DNA from 4 places in the Nocardia sp. NPDC003693 genome. Region 4 is predicted to be linked to each of the others. Evidence: riboswitches for the same ligand, from Rfam matches in the RefSeq annotation. Region 4 holds a riboswitch; each other region holds the start of a gene.
What was found. Region 4 has a riboswitch for cobalamin ahead of ACWDOP_RS11450 (methylenetetrahydrofolate reductase). Riboswitches for the same ligand answer to the same signal wherever they lie in the genome.

Region 1: another riboswitch for cobalamin. It lies ahead of ACWDOP_RS17150 (serine hydroxymethyltransferase); the one in region 4 lies ahead of ACWDOP_RS11450 (methylenetetrahydrofolate reductase).
Region 2: another riboswitch for cobalamin. It lies ahead of ACWDOP_RS15215 (ABC transporter substrate-binding protein); the one in region 4 lies ahead of ACWDOP_RS11450 (methylenetetrahydrofolate reductase).
Region 3: another riboswitch for cobalamin. It lies ahead of ACWDOP_RS16785 (ABC transporter substrate-binding protein); the one in region 4 lies ahead of ACWDOP_RS11450 (methylenetetrahydrofolate reductase).

What each region holds. Positions count from the first base shown of each region.
Region 1 covers NZ_JBSFNO010000013.1:169,240-174,152, forward strand. Annotated here, with positions in the region: gene ACWDOP_RS17130 (TerD family protein) at 49-630, opposite strand; gene ACWDOP_RS17135 (GlsB/YeaQ/YmgE family stress response membrane protein) at 805-1,074, shown strand; gene ACWDOP_RS17140 (helix-turn-helix domain-containing protein) at 1,155-2,360, opposite strand; gene ACWDOP_RS17145 (hypothetical protein) at 2,598-2,951, shown strand; cobalamin riboswitch at 3,042-3,227, shown strand; partial or broken gene ACWDOP_RS17150 (serine hydroxymethyltransferase) at 3,220-3,366, shown strand; gene ACWDOP_RS17155 (lipase family protein) at 3,532-4,913, shown strand, end outside.
Region 2 covers NZ_JBSFNO010000011.1:161,059-165,971, reverse strand. Annotated here, with positions in the region: gene ACWDOP_RS15230 (GNAT family N-acetyltransferase) at 1-293, shown strand, start outside; gene ACWDOP_RS15225 (lysophospholipid acyltransferase family protein) at 303-1,262, shown strand; gene ACWDOP_RS15220 (family 1 glycosylhydrolase) at 1,469-2,725, shown strand; cobalamin riboswitch at 2,788-2,946, shown strand; gene ACWDOP_RS15215 (ABC transporter substrate-binding protein) at 2,981-4,579, shown strand; gene ACWDOP_RS15210 (ABC transporter permease) at 4,590-4,913, shown strand, end outside.
Region 3 covers NZ_JBSFNO010000013.1:89,863-94,775, reverse strand. Annotated here, with positions in the region: gene ACWDOP_RS16790 (FecCD family ABC transporter permease) at 1-790, opposite strand, end outside; gene ACWDOP_RS16785 (ABC transporter substrate-binding protein) at 787-1,824, opposite strand; cobalamin riboswitch at 1,854-2,050, opposite strand; gene ACWDOP_RS16780 (MerR family transcriptional regulator) at 2,198-2,827, opposite strand; gene ACWDOP_RS16775 (hypothetical protein) at 2,905-3,360, shown strand; tRNA gene ACWDOP_RS16770 (tRNA-Glu) at 3,526-3,601, opposite strand; tRNA gene ACWDOP_RS16765 (tRNA-Glu) at 3,613-3,688, opposite strand; tRNA gene ACWDOP_RS16760 (tRNA-Ala) at 3,699-3,772, opposite strand; tRNA gene ACWDOP_RS16755 (tRNA-Pro) at 3,804-3,876, opposite strand; gene ACWDOP_RS16750 (SDR family oxidoreductase) at 4,159-4,913, opposite strand, start outside.
Region 4 covers NZ_JBSFNO010000007.1:165,561-170,473, reverse strand. Annotated here, with positions in the region: gene ACWDOP_RS11465 (family 2A encapsulin nanocompartment cargo protein cysteine desulfurase) at 1-763, opposite strand, end outside; gene ACWDOP_RS11460 (family 2A encapsulin nanocompartment shell protein) at 738-1,667, opposite strand; gene ACWDOP_RS11455 (hypothetical protein) at 1,931-2,227, opposite strand; cobalamin riboswitch at 2,563-2,731, shown strand; gene ACWDOP_RS11450 (methylenetetrahydrofolate reductase) at 2,891-3,907, shown strand; gene ACWDOP_RS11445 (GNAT family N-acetyltransferase) at 4,188-4,826, shown strand; gene ACWDOP_RS11440 (IucA/IucC family protein) at 4,839-4,913, shown strand, end outside.

The DNA.
Region 1 (4,913 bases), on a different contig from region 4:
TACCCGGGATTTCGGAAACCTAACGGGGTCGATTTCCGTTCGTGGAAATCATTGCGCGGCCTGACTGTGCAGGTACTGCAGGACGTACGGCACCGCCTCGGCCGCGTGCAGCGCGGGGATGCCGACGCCGATGCCCTCGTACGCCCAGAACCCCGGGGTGCGTTCGAGTTTGCCCATCACCAGCGCGGTGTGCGGGCCGCCGCTGAGCAGGTACCGGGTTATCTCGGTATCGGTTCCGGCATCGAGCAGACGACAGTACGCGTTTGCGATGTTCGAGAAACTCTGACCGGAGTACGATGTGATCACGACGATGACCGTCGTGACCTCCGGGGCCAGGCGAGCCAGGTCCAGGACTATGACCTCATTGTCGCCGGCCCCCTCACCGGTCAGATTGTCTCCGGTGTGACGGACCGACCCGTCCCGCGAGGAGAGTTGCCCGTAGTACACGGCGTCCATCAACTGATCATCAGCACTGAAAAGCAGTGCGGCAACGTTCAAGTCGACCCGCACCCCCGGTTCGAGGGTGCCGTCGGGGTGAACCACGAGATCGAGGTCCGATGCGTCCCATCCCAACGCCACCGCGACGCATTCCAGCGCCGATCCGTCCGGGTTTCCCAGCGCGATGGACACCGAGCATCTCCTTCGATCGCAATCTTGTCGCTCCCGGCATTCCCCCTGCTCGGAGCTTGAAACGCAGCGCGCCACCCGGGATTCTGCGGTACCCCCGCATCGTTTCCCCCGCGGCGGGTATGTGAGGAAGTGAGCGCCGGCGATCTCGGCGACGCTGATAGAAGGAGAAACATCATGCTCGGTCTGGGTATTCTCGGGTGGATCATCATTGGCGGTCTCGCTGGATGGATTGCCAGCAAGATCATGAAAACCGACGCTCAGCAGGGCATCCTGCTCAACATCGTCGTCGGTGTCATCGGCGGTCTGCTCGGTGGCTTCCTGCTCAAGCTCTTCGATGTCGACGTCGAGGGCGGCGGTCTCTGGTTCAGTTTCTTCACCTGTCTCGGCGGCGCCGTCATCCTGCTGCTCCTGGTCAACCTGGTCACGCGACGATCGGTGCGCTGACCCCTAACCACTGAAATCGCCTGTGCCCGAGCGCCCCACCTTCCGGGGGCGGCTCGGGCACAGGTGTGTACGGGGGTCGCTCAGCCGTTCACCGTCACCCCGCACCAGGCCGCGAAACCGCGAATTCCATCGGTGCGCCGGGCATCCTGCCGGGCCAGCACGCGAATGGTCTCGTGCACCATCGGGTGGTAGCGGGTGAGCGAGGGCGAGATGCCCTTGGCGGTGTGCAGCGCGTCCAGCACCATGGCGCGGTCACCGTGCAGCAGGTAGGCGCGAGCGAGATCGATGTAGTGGTGCCCGGACCGCGAGCGCGGGGTGCCCGCCGGAATGTACAGTCCCTCGGCTCTTTTCAGCGCTTCCCCGCCGTCCATCAGCTCCACCGCCAGCGCCACGGACCAGATGCCCGCGTTGGTCGGGCCGAAGACCAGCACCTCGTCGCGATCGTGCCCGATGCGTTTGGCGGTCGACTCGGCCTCGGCCAGATGCGAATCGGCCAGGTCCCGGTTCCCGGCCCGCGCGGCCGCCAGCCCGGACTGCAGATGCAGCCCGCCCCAGGCGATGAGATCTCCGTCGGTGCCCGCGCGCAGCAGGGCCTCGAGATCGGCGCGGCACTGCTCCAGGAAAACGAGCGCGGTCTTCCAGTCACCGCCGTTGGTCAGCAGACTCGCGCGATGGAACCGGCTCGCCGCGATCCACAGCGGATCCCCACTCGCGGTGGCGGCCCAGGTCATTCGATCCACGGCGCTGGCCGCCAGGTCCACGTAGCCCAGTTTGTGCGCGAGGCTGCGCACGTTGTAGTACAGCTCGGCCAGCACGACGAACACCCGATCGCGGTCGTGACCGTGGCTGCGGTGCACCAGGACTCGGGTTTCGGTGAGCAGGGCGGGCAGCAGCGCGGCCAGTTTGGGGGCGGCGGCGTCGCGCCGGTACCGGCGGGCCCGGATGGCGGCGTCGGCTAGCGCGGCGAGCGGGCGCACCTCGATGTCGGAGTCGGCCAGGTCGTAGGCGGCGAGTTCGTTGCGCAGCAGCGCGATCGCGCCGTGCAGTTCCCGATCCTCCACGCTGGTCGGCGCGAACGGCTGCCCCAGCAGTTCGGCGGTACTGGTGCGCAGGGCCTTCGCGCTCGCCGCGATGAAGGCCGGGGTGGCCGCGCGCCGGCCCTGTTCCACGGCGCTGATCAACGAGGTGGACAGTCCGGTCTCCATGGACAGCCGGGCCTGGGTCCACCCCCGGAGCTTGCGGCCCTGCGCGACTCGCGAGCCGACTCCAGCCGATTCCTCACTCATCACGGCCTCGATTCAAGCGGTTCCCCGGTATCGAGACTGCCACAGATTGTGTGAGTCCGCCGCAGGTCGCGGCGGCACGCTGGATACAGCGACCAGCGCCGGAGCGGTTCGTCCGATTTGTCGAATCTTCGGCGCGACAGGCGCACTCGATGAATCCACACCGAAGGAACCGGACATGGAACGCATGCGCGCCGACGAGGATCCACGGCCCCTCGCCTCGGGTGGGGGGTGCCGGTGATGTTCGAATGCCCCAAGGCCCTGGGTTTCCTGAACAAGGACGTCTCCGGCGGGCGGCAGCCGTGGGACGAGCGCCTGATCCGCAGCACCGCGGCCCGGCTCGGGTACGACCTGTCCAAGATCCTGGTGTTCGACGCCCACACCCAGGAGTGGGTGCACCGCCTGCGGGTCGCGGTCGACCGCACCGGCGCCGCGGCGGTGTTCGTCCCGAACGTCGAACACTTCGACGCCGCGGTGGTTCCCACCGGACTGGTCGCGGTGGTCGATGTGATCACCGTCGAACCCGAGGAGACCTACGCGCGCGGCGGCGCGCACGAGCCGGGCGGTCGCGACGCCCCCGGCACCGGCCACTGAACACCGATGCCTATCCTGGTGGCGCAGCTGGTTCGCTCGCGATGTGGCCCACGGAGCCCCTGACCCCATCGCGCGCGTCGAAGCCCGCGCGGCGGTGACGCCACCGCGGGTGAGAGGGAACCCGGTGAGAATCCGGGACTGCCCCGCAGCAGTGAGCAGGAACGACCGCCGTCACACGCACTGGACCCCGCGTCCGGGAAGCGACGGCCAGTAGGTGGACCCCGTACGGGGCCGGTGCCCCCGAGTCCGAAGACCTGCCCGCTGTACCGGCGACGCCGAGTTCACCGAGGTCGCCGACATCATCGCCACGGCACTGGCGGGCGGAGCCGATCTCGACGCGCTGCGCGGGCGGGTCTCCACGCTCGCCCGCGACCTTCCGCTGTACGACGGCCTCGAGGACTGGAAGCTGCTCTGACACGCGCGGTCTCCGTTCCGGGCGCCATGAGGGGGCAGCCGGAACGGAGACCGGCAACACTGCGGCACACTGTCTCGGACGGCTCTTGCTAGACAGTGATGTACAAGATAATCTGCCTTCGATGTGAGTCAGTGTGGTCTCACATGGAGCAGATGGAGTCGACCTATGGCGCTGCGCGCGTCGCTGCCGGGCCGTGTGGCCGTGGCGGCCCTGGCATTCACCGCGGTGGCGGGCACGTTCACCACCGCGACCGCAACGGGCGAGCCGGGCGGGTCCGCACCCGTCGCGGTCGCGCCCGCACCGGCGTTCGCGGTGCCCCCGGAACTGGATCCGGGCTTCTATCGGCCGTCCCCCGAGGTGGTGGCGAGCAAGGCGCCCGGTGAGATCATCGCCGCGCGGCAGGTCAACGTGGCCAACGCCGGGGTGATCCCGCTCAACGTCGATGCCTGGCAGGTGTCGTTCCGCTCCAACAACACTCGCGGCGAGGCGATTCCGGCCGTCGCGACGGTGCTGAAACCGCGCGGGTCCGCACCCGACAAGCTCGTCTCGATGCAGGTGGCCGAGGATTCGCTGGCCGCCTACTGCGCGCCCTCCTATGCGGTGCAGCAGTGGTCGGCGGCCGCGGCCGTCGGGCAGATCGTCGCGCCGCTGGAGTTCGTCATCGCGCAGGCGGCCATCCAACAGGGCTGGGCGGTGGTCATTCCCGACTATCAGGGACCCGACAGCGCGTTCGGCGCCGGGCCGCTGGCCGGGCGGATCACCCTCGACGGGATTCGCGCCGCCCGGGACTTCGAGCCGATGCGGCTGGCTCCGGACACCCGGATCGGCATGTACGGCTACTCCGGCGGCGCGATCGCGACCGGGCACGCCGCCGAGCTGAAGGCTTCCTACGCACCCGAACTCAACGTGGTCGGCACGGCCGAGGGCGGCGTGCCCGCCGACTTCGGTCCCCTGCTCGACATCGGCAACGGTCAGATCTGGGCGGGCATGATCTTCTCCGCCGTCATCGGTCTCGGCCGCGAGTACCCGGAGTTCGGGGCGCTGCTCAACAGCAACCTGGACCTGCTCGGACAGACGCTGCAGGTCGTCAAGGGCGGGCTGTGCGTGCAGTACAACACCGCGCTGTTCCCCTTCGCGAACATGAAGGGCATGCTGCGGGTGCCCGAGGGCGATCCGATGCGCAATCCGATCGTGCGCGACACCCTCGACCGCACCCGGATGGGCAAGGCCACCCCGGACATGCCGATGTTCATCTGGCAGGCCAATCCCGACGAGCTGATTCCGGTCGGACCGGTCAACACCCTGGTCGACACCTACTGCCAGGACCCGGCCGCGCGCGTCCAGTACACGCGCGAGCATCTGGGCGAGCACGTGACCACCGAGATCTCCGGCTCCACCACGGCACTGCTGTGGTTGCGCGACCGCCTCGACGGCAAGCCCGCCGCCCCCGGGTGCGCTGTCTCCGACACCCCGCTGATGGCAACGAATCCCGAGGGTTTGGGTCTGCTGGGCCAGACCCTCGGCGAGACGCTCGGCTCGTTCTTCGG
Region 2 (4,913 bases), on a different contig from region 4:
TGCGCGACCTGATCCTGCGCAAGCACGGCCTGGAGCCGGAACGCCGTGTGCGCCCGTACAACCCGGTCGTCGTCGAGGGCCGCACCCTCGACGAGATCGAGCCGCCGGCGCGCCCCAAGCTGCCCGCGCTGATGAACGGCTACCTGCGCCTCAACGCGCAGATCTGCGGCGAACCGGCGCACGACCCCGACTTCGCGGTCGCGGATTTCGTGGCGCTGCTGGGGCTTTCGACCGTCAATACCCGTTACCTGGAGCGCCTGCAGTCCGCGGTCGCCAGTATGGATGCCCGGTGATGAATCATGATGCCTGCCCTGCTTTCCACCGGAACGGCCGGATTGTCTTGTCCGCCCGCTGAATCCGGCGCCCACGCGTGGATGCCGCACAGCCCCTGCGGTCCCGAGTGCGTGCGCACCGCACCCGAGGCGAGCGTGCTGCTGATGGCCGCCCGCATCGTCGGTTTCGGTGCGGTGCTGGCCTCGTTCCCGCTGGCGCACGTGCTCACCCCGCGCCGCCGCCGTCCGGCCCTGCAGAGCCGCTACGCGCGGACACTGCTGCACTGCTGTGGAATTCGCGTCCGCGTGATCGACAATCGGGCACCCGGCGACACCCCGAGCGGGGTCCTCGTGGTTGCCCCGCACATCGGCTGGACCGATGTCATGGCGCTGTCCGCGGTGGAGCCGACCTCCTTCGTCGCCCGCGCCGACCTCATCGACTGGCCGGTGCTCGGCGCGGTCGCCCGCAAGGTCCGCGTCATCCCGATCGAACGCGAACGCCTGCGCGCCCTGCCCGGCGTGATCGGTGAGATCGCGTCCCGCCTGCGCGCGGGCGAGCGCGTCGGCATCTTCCCCGAGGGCACCACCTGGTGCGGTCGCGCCCACGGTCACCTGCGGCCCGCGCTGTTCCAGGCCGCGGTGGACACCGGCACGCCGGTGCAGCCGATCCAGCTGCGCTACCTCGACGCCGACGGCGCGGTCTCCACGGTCCCCGCGTTCGTCGGCATCGACACGATGGCGGACTCGATCCGCCGTGTCCTGCGCTCGCGGGGCGTTATCGCCGAGCTCACCCTGCAGCCCACGGTGCCGCCCGGTACCGATCGGCACGAGCTGGCCCGTCGCTGTGAACGCGCCATCGCCGACTCCGGTGTCGATCGCGCGTTCGCGGATCTGGTGCACCTCGCCGAGCACGAACGCGTCGCGGCCCAGGTGGCGGCACTCGAGGAACGCCTGCTGCAGCCGTCGGCGACCCCGGCCGATCGGGGCTGAGCGCGCGCACCGGGATTCGCCTGTACCGGAATCTTGTTCGCGATCCCTGGCGCACATCGCGGGCGCGCAGCATACTTCCGCGTACACCGATGCATCCGGATGCATCGGTGTATCGGTAGAGCTCGGTGGACCGGAGGATCGAAGTGCGGCAGCGGTGGTCGAAACTGTGTACGGCGGGGGTGGCCGCGGCCTTCTCGATCGCGACGATGACCGTGGTGGGCGCCGGGCCGGCGGGTGCGGATGTGCCGGGGCTCGGCGACGACTTCGAGTTCGGTGTCGCGCAGTCCGGATTCCAGTCCGAGGGCTACAGCCCCGACAGCAACTGGCTGCGGTACGGGGATCAGGGCCGGGTGCGCGAGCCCATCGGCAACTCGGTCGACTTCTTCCACAACTACGCGGCCGACATCGAGCGGGCGCGGAGTCTGGGGGTGGGGATCTATCGCACCTCGGTCGAGTGGTCGCGCGTGGAAACCGTTCCGGGGAGCGATGATCCGGCGGGGTGGGCGTTCTACGACGCGGTCATCGCGCGGATCGTGGGCTCCGGCATGCGGCCGATGATCACCCTGAACCACTGGGTCCATCCCGGATGGGAGGTGGATCGCGGCGGCTGGAATCGACCCGAGATGTCCTCGGAACTGGTCGATTTCGCGCGGCGGGTGGTCGATCGCTACGCGTGGGCGCGCCCGCTGTGGATCACCTTCAACGAGCCGACCGAATACGTCCGGCGCGAGCTCATGTACGGCGGTCTGCGCCCGGAGAACGCGGGCGCGATGGTGTCCGGCATCGTCGCCGCGCACCGGGACATCTACCGCCACATCCACTCCGTACAGCCGGACGCGCAGGTCTCCTCCAACCTGGCGTACATCCCGATCCCGGGCGTGCAGTCGTGGCTGGAGCAGCTGTTCCCGGAACAGATGCGCGAGAGCCTGGACTTCATCGGCGTGGATCACTACTACTCCACCTCGGTCACCGACCTGTCCGCCGCGTACGGCGCGACCGGGGAGTTCTGGAAGAGCACCCAGGCCCCGGAGAGCATCTACTACGTGCTCCGCCACATCGCGGCGCGGTTCCCCGGCAAGCCCATTCGCGTGATCGAGAACGGTCTGGCCACCGGCCCGGACGGCGGTCGCGACGACGGCTACACCCGCGGCGATCATCTGCGCGACACCGTCTACTGGCTGCAGCGCGCCAAAGCGGACGGCGTCGACGTGGTCTCCTACAACTACTGGAGCCTCACCGACAACTACGAATGGGGCGACTATTCCGCCCGCTTCGGCCTGTACACCGTTGACGCCCAGCACGATCCGAGCCTGACCCGCCATCCCACCGACGGTGTCGCCGCCTACCGCGACATCACCGCGCGCGGCGGAGTCCCGAGCGATTACAAGCCCACGCGGTACCCGGTGACCTGCTCGCTCGTCGCGGTTCCGGACAGCTGCGCGGCGCCCGCCGTGGTCGAATAGCCGCGCCCGGCGGCGCGACCGAGCCGCTGCCGCCCGTCCGGCGGGCGTCCCCCGCGCGCCCGGTCCGTCCCGTAGGGTCGGTACCCGGCGTAGGGAACACCGGTGTGAATCCGGGGCTGTCCCGCAACTGTCACCGGGGAGCAATCCGCCGAAATATGGTCACGACCTGCCCAGGTTGGAAGGCCGGCGGGGTGTGTCGATCCGGGAGCCAGGATACCTGCGCCCGCGGTATCGGGATCACACCAACGAGGATTGATGAACAACTACACACCGCGACGGCCGGATGTCGGCCGCCGCACATTCCTGCTCGGCAGCGCGGGCGCGCTCGGGGCCGTCCTGCTCGGCACGTCGGGCGTTCTCGCGGGCTGCGGCTCGGACACCGGTGCACGCACCGCGGCCTCGGGCCCGCCCCGGCCGGGCGGCCGCCTGCGGACGGTGATCGCCGGGCGCTCGGCGAGCGCGGACGTGCTCGATCCGCATCAGGCCGGGAGTTCGGCCGGCGGCGCGGTGTCCAAGAACGTCTGGGACAAGCTCGTCGCCTACAACAACGACCTGACGCTGCGCTACCGGCTGGCGGAGTCGGTCGTGCCGAATGCCGATGGCAGCCAATGGCGCATCACGCTGCGGCCGGGCGTGCTGTTCAGCGACGGCTCCCCGCTGACCGCGCGCGATGTGCTGTGGAGCTTCCAGCGCATGCTCGACCCGGCCCGGAACTCCTCGGGCGATCTCTCCGCGGTCGACATGTCGCGCACCCGCGCCGAGAGCGATCTCGTGGTGACGGTGCAGATGAAAACGCCGCTGGCGGACTTCGGTTCGGTGCTCGCGGGCTGGTACTGCTACATCGTCAAGGACGGCACCGGCGTCATCGACGGGTCGGTGCTGCCGGTGGGCACCGGGCCGTTCGCGCTGGTCAAGTGGTCTCCGGGCGACCGGACCCTGTTGCGGCGCAACGAGAAGTACTGGGACGGGCAGGTTTTCCTGGACGAGGTGGAGATCATCCAGATCGCCGAGACCGAGGCCCGGGTGAACGCCTTCCTGTCCGGGGAAGCCGATGTGGTGCACGAGATCTCGTATCTGCAGGCGCGAAACCTGTCCGGGGACAGCGACATCACGGTGGTCACCCCGCCGGCCGGTCTCATGGGCGCGTTCCAGATGCGCGTGGACACCGCGCCGTTCGACGACGTGCGGGTGCGCCAGGCCATGCGGCTGGCGGTGGACCGGCAGGCCATGGTGGATTCGGTGTACTACGGCTACGCCGAACTCGGCAACGACATCTACGGTAGGGGCGCGCCCTTCTACGACGCCGATCTGCCCCAGCGCGCCTACGATCCGCGGAAGGCGCGCGAGCTGCTGCGGGCGGCGGGCAAGGAGAATCTCACCGTCACCCTGCCCACCGCCGACGGCTTCCCCGGCATGCTGGAATCCGCGACGCTGTTCGCCGAGCAGGCCAAGGCCGCGGGCATCACGATAAAGCTCGAATCGGTGCCGGCGGACACCTACTTCTCCCAGGTCAGCGGCAAGGCCGCGCTGTCGCACATCGGCTGGTGGAACTACAGTCTCGACTACTTCTACGGCCAGACCATGACCAGTGATTCGCCGAGCAACGGCACCGGCTGGAAGCGGCCCGGCTGGGATGCCAAGTTCGCGCAGGCGCGCGCGGCCATGGATCCGGCGCGCCGGGCCACGCTGTATCGCGAACTGCAGCGCGAACTCTGGGACGAGGGCGGGTACATCCTGCACAGTTTCGCCAAGCGGCCCGACGCGGCCCGCGTGCACGTGGGCGGGGTGCGCGACGGTGTGCCGGGCACCGACGACTGGGCGAACTACGCGACCACCTGGCTGGCCGAGCAATGATTCGCCGGTCGTGATCGGCTATGCCGCCCGGCGGGCCGGCGGCGGGATCGTCGTGCTGTTCGTCGTGGCGCTGCTGGTCTTCGGGTTGTTCGAGACACTGGACTCGGACGCGGCGACGGTCGTCGCCTCGCGCACCGGCGGCGGTGATCCCACCCCGGAGCGCTTGGCCGCCCTGCGTGCGCACATGGGGCTGGACCGGCCCGCGCCGGTGCGGTTCGCCGAGTGGGTCGCCGGGTTCGTGCGCGGCGATTTCGGCGACTCGCTGATCTCCGGCCGACCGGTGGCCGAGGTGCTGCTGGGCCGGGTCGGCAACAGCGTGGCGCTCGCGGCGCTC
Region 3 (4,913 bases), on a different contig from region 4:
GAATCACCAGGCCGATGAACGCGATCGGACCGGCGATCGCCACCGCCGAGCCCGCCAGCAGCACCACGCTCAGCGCACCGAGACCGCGGACCACGACCGGGCGGGTGCCGAGCGTGCGCGCCATGTCGTCGCCGATGGCGAGGGCGTTGAGCGAACGCGCCACCGCGACCGTGAGCGCCGCGCCGACGGCCAGGAAAGGCAGTACGGCCCACAGGGATTCGAGGCTCGCCCGGGTGAGCGAGCCGACCACCCAGAAGCGGAAGTTGTCGAACGTGGTGCGGTCCAGCAGGGTGATCGCCGTGGTGATCGACCCGCACAGGGCCGTGAACGCGGCCCCGGCCAGGACCAGCTTCACCGGCGTCGCGCCGCCGAATCCCAAGGAGCCCAGGGTGTATACGAACACCGCGGCCACCGCCGCGCCCACGAACGCGAACCACACCAGGCCCGCCGCCGAGCTCAGTCCGACAACCGCCATGGCGAGCACGATCGCCAGTGACGCGCCGGCGTTGATGCCGAGCAGGCCCGGACCGGCCAGGGGGTTGCGGGTCAGACCCTGCATGACGGCCCCGGCGAGGGCGAGCGCGATGCCCGCCAGCAGCCCGGCCAGCGTGCGCGGCAGGCGGATGTAGCGCACGATCCGGTCGGTGTCGCCGCCCCGGAAATCGGTGAACGCCGCGAGCACGTCGGCCAGATCGAGCGGGTGCGTCCCGATCAGCATGGAGCCCGCGCAGGTCGCGGCCAGCGCGGCCCCGGCAACAAGCAGGCCGGCGCCGCGCACGGTGCCGATCACCGCGCGAACAGATCCGGGTGGATCAGTCCGGCGACGAGTTCGGTGGCGTACGCGATGCGCACCCCGGCGGCGCGATCGGCGAACAGGAACGGGTGCACCGTTTTCGCGCGCACGGCTTTCAGATTGGCGAAGGCGGGATTGCCGGTGAGCTTGTCCACTTGCGGCTGCGCGTCGGCGCGCACGTAGCTCGCCTTACAGCACAGGCTGGTCAGGATGATGTCGGGATCGCGGGCGATGAGCTGCTCCGCGCCGATCTGCACGTTGCGGCGTTCGGTGAGGTCGGCGAAGGCGTTGACCCCGCCCGCGGCCTCGATGATCCGGCTGACGAAATCGATGCCGCCCGCGACGGTGTAGGAGCCGTCGTCCTTGGGCGTGACGACCGCGACCGTCGGCCGGGCCGCGCCCTGGACCTTCGCGCGCACCGCCTCGATCCGCGAACTCAGGTCGGCGACAACGGTCTCCGCGCGCTCGGACGCGCCCCACAGCGCGCCCAGGTCCCGCAGGTCGGCGTACACGTTGTCGAAGCGCACGGTCGCGGGGTCGATGGCCTCGTCCGCGAGGCCGTCCGCGCTCGGGCACAGTGGGCTCAGCACCCAGGTCTCCACGCCCAGATCGTGCAGGCTCGCCCGCGTTCCGACGCTGCTCTGCGACGACGTGGCGAACACGCCGTTGAAGCCCGACAGCACGAAATCCGGTGTCTGCGCCAGCAATTCGTCCCGGCTCGGCAGCTTCTCCACGTAGGGGGATTTCGCCTGCGCGGCTTGGTATTCCGGCAGCACCGCCGAATCCAGGAACGCGGTCCCGGCCAGGCGATCGGTGACGCCGAGGGCGTGCGCGATCTCGATGGAGGGCTGGTACGCGGCGTAGATGCGCTGCGGCGGCCCTGGCACGGCGACGTCGATGCCGCAGTTGGCGCGGGTGACGGCGTTCGCGCCGTCGGCCGCGGGTCCGGCCTGTACGCCGCAACCGGTCAGCATCAGCGCGCAGGCGAGCAGCGCGCCGGTACGCAGGCGCGCGAAAACAGATGGGGTCACCGAGACCGCCTTCCAGGTCCTCGTGGAATGGGGTGTTGCCTGCCGTGGCCGGTCTCCTGGCTGACGGGATACCGCGTGAACGATCGGCCTTCCCAGGGCGCGAGCACCCCAGTGGCCCCGGACGGATCACTCCGTCCGGACAGATCTGTTCACTTCCCGATCACAGTGGCGAGGGCCGCACCGGCTTCACACCGGTTTCCCGAACACCACGGCGGAGGGACTGTACCAAGATCACGCGCGAGCGCGGGAAGCGCTCGGGCCCGGCCGGATCCGGCGCGCTCGGATCCGCGCTCGAGGTCCGAGTTGTTCGCCGGGGCCCGTGCCGGCGCGACCAGGGGGAGTTCCCGGCCGGTACGGGCGTGGCCCGGGAGTGCTACTCGACGTGCCCGTCCGGCTTCGGTGCGAGGCGGCGGGCGGAGAGTTCGGCGTGCGAGACGCGCCGCAGGGCCGCGATGACCGGTTCGTAGAGGGCGGTGCCCAGTACCGCGTATTCGATTGCGCGGGAAGCGGAGTCGAGGGGCATCTCGGCTATGTCGTACTCGGCGATCGCCAGCACGGCGGGGCCGTAGGCGCGCAGGCGGTCCTCGGTCATCGGCATCCCGGCGGCCTCGGCGGCGGCGAGGGCGTGCTCGAGCTGGGCCACGGCCGGGTAGTCGTCGGGGACGGCGAGGCCGAGGGCGGTGAGCGCGGCGCGGGCGCGCGGGTACTCGGCGGGTTCGCCGGGGTCGACGGCGGGCGGCAGCAGGGCGGTGGCGGTGGCCAGGGTGTCGAGCAGGGGGCGGCCGGGCTCGTCGATGAGGGTGACGATCGCGCGGATCTGAGCCATCGACAGGCCGAGCCCGGACAGCGCCTTGATCAGGGCGACCCGCTGGACGTGCGTCTCGTCGTAGCGCGCGCGGGTGGCGCTGGTGGCTTCGCCCGGCATCAGCACCCCTTCGCGCAGGTAGAACTTCACGGTCGGGATCGGCACGCCGGTCCGTGCCGCCAACTCCGACATGAGCACGCGGGTCTCCTTCGCTCGGCGCCTTGACATTAGGTACTTGAACTATCCAATATTGGGTAGTAACAGTATCCAATCAAGTGTACGAACCCGCGGGAGTCCTCGTGTACGCCACCCTGATCGATCCCCTGATCAGCATTGTTCTCGGTGCCACCATCATCTCCGTCGCCACCATCGCCTTCGGTGGGACGTTCCTGCTCCGCGTCGTCACCGGCGGTCAGGAAACCAACGAACTGCAGAAATCCTTCTTCCGCGCCGGGCACGCGCACGCCGGGGTCCTGGTGATGCTCGGCCTGCTCCTGGCCGTGCTCGGCAACGCCGCCGGCGCCAGTCCCGGCTGGGCGAACGGCGGTGCGATCGCGGTCCTGGCCGCGGCGATCCTGATGCCCGCCGGGTTCTTCCTCTCGGTGCTGGGCACCGACCCCGTTCGCCCGAATCGCCTGATCGCCGCGGTGTGGCTCGGCGCTGCCACCCTCGTCACCGGCGTCGTCATCTCCGGCGCGACCGTCCTGCTCGCGGGCATCGACCGGTTCTGATTCCGGCGCAGTGAGACCGCCTGCGGCACAGCCGAATTCGCGGCGTGCGCGGCATGCGCGGAGAGGCGAGGGCACGATCCCCAAGGCTTCACCGCCTCGATCCGCCTAGCAAGCGGTCCCGGGCCCCGCCCGGTTGCCTCTCCCCGCCCCGGGTGGTCCCGGGGGTGGTGACCTCGACGGGAGTCGAACCCGCGTAGTCCTGACTGAGAATCAGGGTGCCCGACCGGCAGAGCACGAGGCCGTATGGAGTTGTGGTGACGCAGGTCGGAATCGAACCGACGTGGTCCTGAGTGAAAATCAGGGTGCCGAACCAGCACAGCACTGCGCCGCGTCATGCGTGGACCAGGCGGGATTCGAACCCGCAACCGACTGCGTGCAAGGCAGGCGCTCTTCCGTGTCGAGCTACTGGCCCGGGCTCCGTGGAGCACGGTGTATCGCGATCGTCGGGACGGCGAGAGTCGAACTCGCACCCTCCTGCACCCAAGGCAGGCGCTCTATCCGTTGAGCTACGTCCCGCGGCGGGAGGGCATGAAAAAGGGCCGCTCCCTGGGCATGTGCGCCCGGTGCGGCCCTCGGTCGGGAAGCCTGCCCGGTTAGAGGCTGCTTTCCGCGAAGGCGGCGGCGGGCGCGGTGCTCGGTTCCGGCGGCGCGACGAGGCCGACGGCGAAAGTCGCTGCGGGACTGGGGATGCTGTACTCGGTCATCGCTGCGATTCCTTTCTCGTCGGTGTGTGCGGTCCACGCTAACAGCGAATTGCCGAGCGCGACACTTATTTTCGAGCGGACGGGTTCGCGCAGCTCAGAGGGTGTCGGACTTGCTGAGCCAGCCGACGAACGCGCGCGTGAAAGCGGTGGGGGACAGGCGAACCGCGGCGGCGGTCGCCTTGGTCTGGATGCCGACCAGCACGTGCGGCCCGCGCAGGCGGGCCGGCTTCGTCGCGGTGCGCCAGACCGCGTCGGCGATATCGGCGGCGGTCAGGTGCACGCCGAGGGTCGCCGAGGTCTTGGAGCCGCGCTCGACCTCGTCCATCATCCCGGTCGCCACGAACAGCGGCAGCAGGTCGTGCACCTTGATCCCGTACCGCTGCCATTCCAGGTCGAGGGCCTCGGTCAGACTGCGCACGGCGGCCTTGGTCGCCGCGTAGGTCGCCAGTCCGGGCTGGCCGTACAGCGCCGAGGCCGAGGCCAGGTTGACGACCTGGCTGCCCGGCGTGCGGCGCAGATGCGGCAGCGCGGCGTGGCAGCCGGTGAGCACGCCCTTGACGTTCACGTCGACCACCCGGAGTTGGCGTTCGAGCGGGATGTTGCCGAACGCGCCCGAGCACAGGATCCCGGCGTTGTTGACCAGCAGATCGAGCCGTCCCGTGGTCTCGGTGAACTCCTTCAGCGCCTGTTCCCAGCCCGCCGCCTCGGTGACGTCGAACGCGCCGGTGACCGTCGTGCCGCCGATCTCCGCCGCGGTCCTACGTACCGCGTCGGCGTCGATGTCGTACAGCCCGACGGTCCAGCCCGCCCCGGCGAACCGCGCCGCGATCGCGCGGCCGATGCCCGCGG
Region 4 (4,913 bases):
GGATGGCGTGCACGTCGAACGGCGGATGCCGATCCGGCACGGGATCGCCTGCCCGGTCCCCGAGGAAGTAGAACTGTGACCCCGCCGGTGTCGGCTCGGCCTGCGGGCGCTCGAGGAAGTAGAAGCTCGGCCCGCCCGCCGGGGCCGCCGGTGAGCTGAAACGCGATGGGGTCAGCGGGATATCGAGCGACGGCAGTTCCGGCAGCCAGGGATCGGTGTGCACCGGGGCCGCGGCGGTCCCGGACTCCCAGCCCGGCACGGTCGGGGCGGGTGTGGCCCCGCCGGGCGGCACCGCACCCCGCGGTGCGCCCGGAGTGCGCGCAGTGCCCGCCGTGGCAGGAACGGAGATGCCCGGACTCGGCTGCGGCACAGCGCCTTCCGACACCGCACCGCCGCTCGGCACGGCCGGGTCCGGTGCGTGCGGGAGCGAGCTCGCCCCCGCCGCCGACAGGGGAGCGGCCACAGGGGCCGACGCGGCCGAGGGCAGTGCCCCCGGCGATCCGGGAACGCCGGACGGCCCCGCCGGGGTGCTCGGCGCGCCCGGAACATACGGGATCGGCGGCGGCTCCGGGGCCGGGGTGCTCAGCCCCGCGACGCCCAACCCCCCGAGGCCCGGCGCCGCCGACGGCAGCGCCGAGAAGAACTCCCCGGCAAGGCGATTCAGCGTCGCCTCGTCCGGGAGCAGCGCGCTCCACTCGGAACCGGTGGCGGCCACCGGTTCCGGGGGAGCGGGCAGATCAGCGGTAGGTCGGTGCATAGTCATGGAACCTGTTCACCTCTGCGCCCTCGAGCACGGCCACCGCGTCGTCGGTCAGGATCGCCAGCGAGCAGTACAGCGACACCAGATACGAGGCAATGGCACTGCGGTCGATTCCCATGAACTTCACCGACAGGCCCGGGCCCTGTTCACCGGCCAGGCCCGGCTGGTACAGCCCGACCACGCCCTGTCGCTCCGCGCCCGGGCGGATGAGCAGGAACGTCGTCTTGCCGCCCGTCACCGGGACCTTGTCCGAGGGGATGATCGGAATCCCGCGCCAGGTGATGAACTGCGAGCCGAACAGGCTCACCGTCGGCGGCGGCACACCGCGCCGCGTGCACTCTCGCCCGAACGCCGCGATGCCCTCCGGATGGGTGAGGAAGAAGCCGGGCTCCTTCCAGACCTTGGCGATGAGATTGTCCAGGTCGTCGGGCGTGGGCGGGCCCGCGATGGTCGAGATCCGTTGCTTCTTCGGCGTATTGGCGATCAGCCCGTAGTCGGGGCTGTTGATCAGCTCGCCTTCCTGATGCTCCTTGATGGCCTCGATGGTCAGGCGCAGCTGCTGGGAGATCTGGTCGTGCGGGCTGGAATACAGGTCCGAGACCCGGGTGTGCACGTCGAGAATCGTGTGCACGGCCTTGAGCCGGTACTCGCGCGGATCCTTCTCGTAGTCGATGAAGGTCTCCGGCAGCGGGGACTCGTCGTAGTTGTCGCACTTGATGTCGACGGTCTGCTCGTGCGTCACCCGATTGCGCCGGTAGATACCGGCTTCCACCGGCACCCAGCTCAGCAGATGGACCAACCACCGCGGGGTGATCGACTCCATCTGCGGAACGGTCTTGGTGGCATTGGCGAGTGTCCGAGCGGCCTCGTCGCCCAGTGCCACCGGTTGCGGCACGGTACTTGTCATGAAAACCGCCTTCAATTAGGCAAATTGGGGGTTACCGACGGGACGGAATACTAACCCCGGGAGTCGGCGCTGTCCTGGCGAAGCACACGGCGGGCGTGTCCTGGAAGTTTGCTGGCGATACCGTGATTCGATGCCGCCACTTCCGTGAATGTGAAGGAGTGCACTCCGCCGGATAGGAGTCACGAGCTAACAGTGAGGAAACCGTAATTGCGCGGTAATGAGCGCGCGGGCGGCGCGCGTGGAAACCGGTGCGGCCCCGCGCCTCAGCGCACGCCCACGAGCACCGCGTCGGTGATCGAGCGCCACGCCACCCCGGCTTCGGTGAACCCCGCCGCGCGGACACGGTCGAGATGCCAGTCCAGGGTCTGCGGAACGCCCTGCTGCCGGTTGTCCAGGATGGCGCGACTGGCGGCCAGTTCGTTGCTCAGCCGGGAATCGTCGGCGATGCTCGCCCACCACCGTTCCCAATCCGGCACGCCCTCCGAGCGCACACGCTCCTGATGTCCGCGCTGGATCCGCTCGTCCAGCTCGTTCAGTAGCGGGGTCCCCGGGTCGGGCATGTGATCGGCGTTGACGAGCAGCCCGCCGGGGCGCAACAGCGTCGGCAGGTCCGCGATCCCAACTTTCTTGCCACGCTTCCCAATTCATGGCTTCTCCAGGGTCTGATCAGCGGCTTCGGAACGGACGCAGACTACGCGGCCGTCCGGGCGCGTCGGCGCCGTGACACGCGGCCGGGCGACGCCGGGACGCGCCGGGAAGGGGTGTGGTTGTCGGCGGCGGTACCACTTCGCTATATTCGCCTGCGCAGCTGGTTCGCCGGAGGCGGTATCGAGGAGCCCCTGATCCGTCCGAAGGCGTCGAAGCCCGGTGGCGCGTTCGCGCGCCGCGGGGCGAGAGGGAACCCGGTGGGAATCCGGGACTGTCCCGCAGCGGTGAGTGGGAACGACAGCCGTCATTCCGCGCTGGGCGCGTTGCCCGGGAAGCGATGGCCGATAGGACCAGCCCCGGCACGAGCGCCGGGGCCGACCCGGGTCACGGGTCGATGCCCACGAGTCCGAAGACCTGCCCGTTGTGCCGGATACGTCGTGTCCGGCGGTTGTCGCCTCGTGGACCGGGTGGCATGCCGAGCGGAACCGGGCGTCACACGACGCCACATCATGGGCTCCTTTCAGCGTGCACTCGCGATGAGGTGGCCATCGGCATGCTGACCATGGAGCTCACCAATGACGAACCCGGACAATACATTCGCGGCCGTGCCCGGCCGCGCGCCGATCGAACGCACCGCCCGCGTCGCGCCCCTGGCCGCCGCGCGCGCCTCGGTCGTGCAGAACCTGCGCATCCATTCCGGTGCGCGAGTGCCCTTCTCGGTGGAGTTCAATCCGCCGCGTGACGCCGCCGGCGAGGCCCGGCTGTGGCGCACGGTCCGGGAATTCGAGCGCATGCACCCGGCCTTCGTCTCCATGACCTACGGGGCCGGCGGCTCCACGAAGGACCGCACCGCCCGCATCACCGGCCAGCTCGCCCAGCAGACCACCCTGCTGCCGGTGGCGCACCTGACCGCGGTCGGCCACAGCATCGCCGAACTGCGCGCCCTGGTCGGTTCGTACGCCGACTGCGGCATCCGCGACATCCTGGTGCTGCGCGGTGATCCGCCGGGCGATCCGCTCGGGGCGTGGGAGCGGCACCCCGACGGTGTGGAGTACGCCGAGGAACTGGTGCGCATCGTGCGCGATCTCGGCGATTTCAAGGTCGGGGTGGCCTCGTTCCCGCAGGGCCATCACCGCTCACCGGACCTGGCCACCGATACCGCGCACCTGGTCGCCAAACTCCGCGCCGGAGCCGACTATTCGATCACCCAGATGTTCTTCGACGTCGAGCACTATCTGCGACTGCGGGATCGGGTGGCCGCGCACGACCCGGTCGAGGGCGCGAAGCCGATCATTCCCGAGCTGATGCCGATCACCTCGCTGCGCACGGTGCAGCGCGCGGTGGAGCTGTCCGGCCGCGAGCTCCCGCCCGCCGTGCTGGCGCGGTTGCGGCGCGCGGCGGGGGATGGGCCCGAAGAGAACAGGGCCGCGGTGCGCGCCGAGGGCATCGAGATCGCGACCGAAATGGCGCAGCGTCTCATCGACGAGGGCGCGCCGTGTCTGCACTTCATCACCCTCAATTTCGCCAAGGCGACGACCGAGGTGCTGACCAATCTCGGCTACCGGGTCACCGCGGCGCCGCTGAGCGCCTGAGAAACCGGCGGCGGGTCCGGAAATCCCGGCCCGGCCCGGCAATCGGCTGGCTCTGAGATCTGCGTTACGCTAGCCTAACCTAAATCGGATGAGGTTAGGCTACGTTTACTACGTAAGTGTACGCTGATCAGCGGTTACGCCCCGCGGCCGGCCGTAGATGCTGAAAGCCTGCCGCTATTGCTCGCGTGTTGCGAGAGACCCGCTGCGATTTTCGGGTTAGCCCACCCTAATAAAATAGGTTACCCTAACTCGCGAATGTGGATCTGCGAGAGGGTTTCTGATGGTGGTTGCTCGTCCCGAGACGAGTCCGGGTACCGATGGAGTTGCCGAACCAGCTGTTTACGAGCTGACCGCCCGGCCCATCGATATCGAACGTGACACCGAGACCGCTCATCGGTGGCTCATCCACCCCAAGTCGGCGTACTGGGGCATGCTCGAGAGCACCCCGGCCGACGTCGAGGATCTGATCCGCGTCGCCAAGTCCGACCCGGATCCGCGATTCGGTATGTGGATCGGCGCTTTCGAGGACGAGCCGCAGTTCCTGTTCGAGCTGTACAACCCGCAGACCAGTGATCTGGCCAAGCCGGGCACCGGATACGAGCACGCGGCCGGTGACATCGGCATGCACCTGCTGGTGTCCAACAGCGAGCGCAGGCTGCCGGGCTTCACCGGCAACGTCATGCTGCACATCATGCGCACCGCCTTCTTCGAGTGCGGCGCCGAACGGGTCGTGGTCGAGCCGGATCACCGGAACCTGCACGTGCAGAAGCTCAACGCCGCGGTCGGCTTCCAGGTCGCGGGTGATTTCCCGGTGGCCGACAAGATCGCCCGCCTGAGCTACTGCACCCGTGCCGATTTCATTCGGCTCACGGACAACGGCCGGTCCCTGGCGACCGACTTCCAGCTCGCGAACTCCTGAGAAGGTAGTGCTTTGACCAGCCCCGAAGCTTCCGCATCCCTATCCGCGTTCTGGCAGACCTACGAGAGAAGAATCGCGACCAAGATT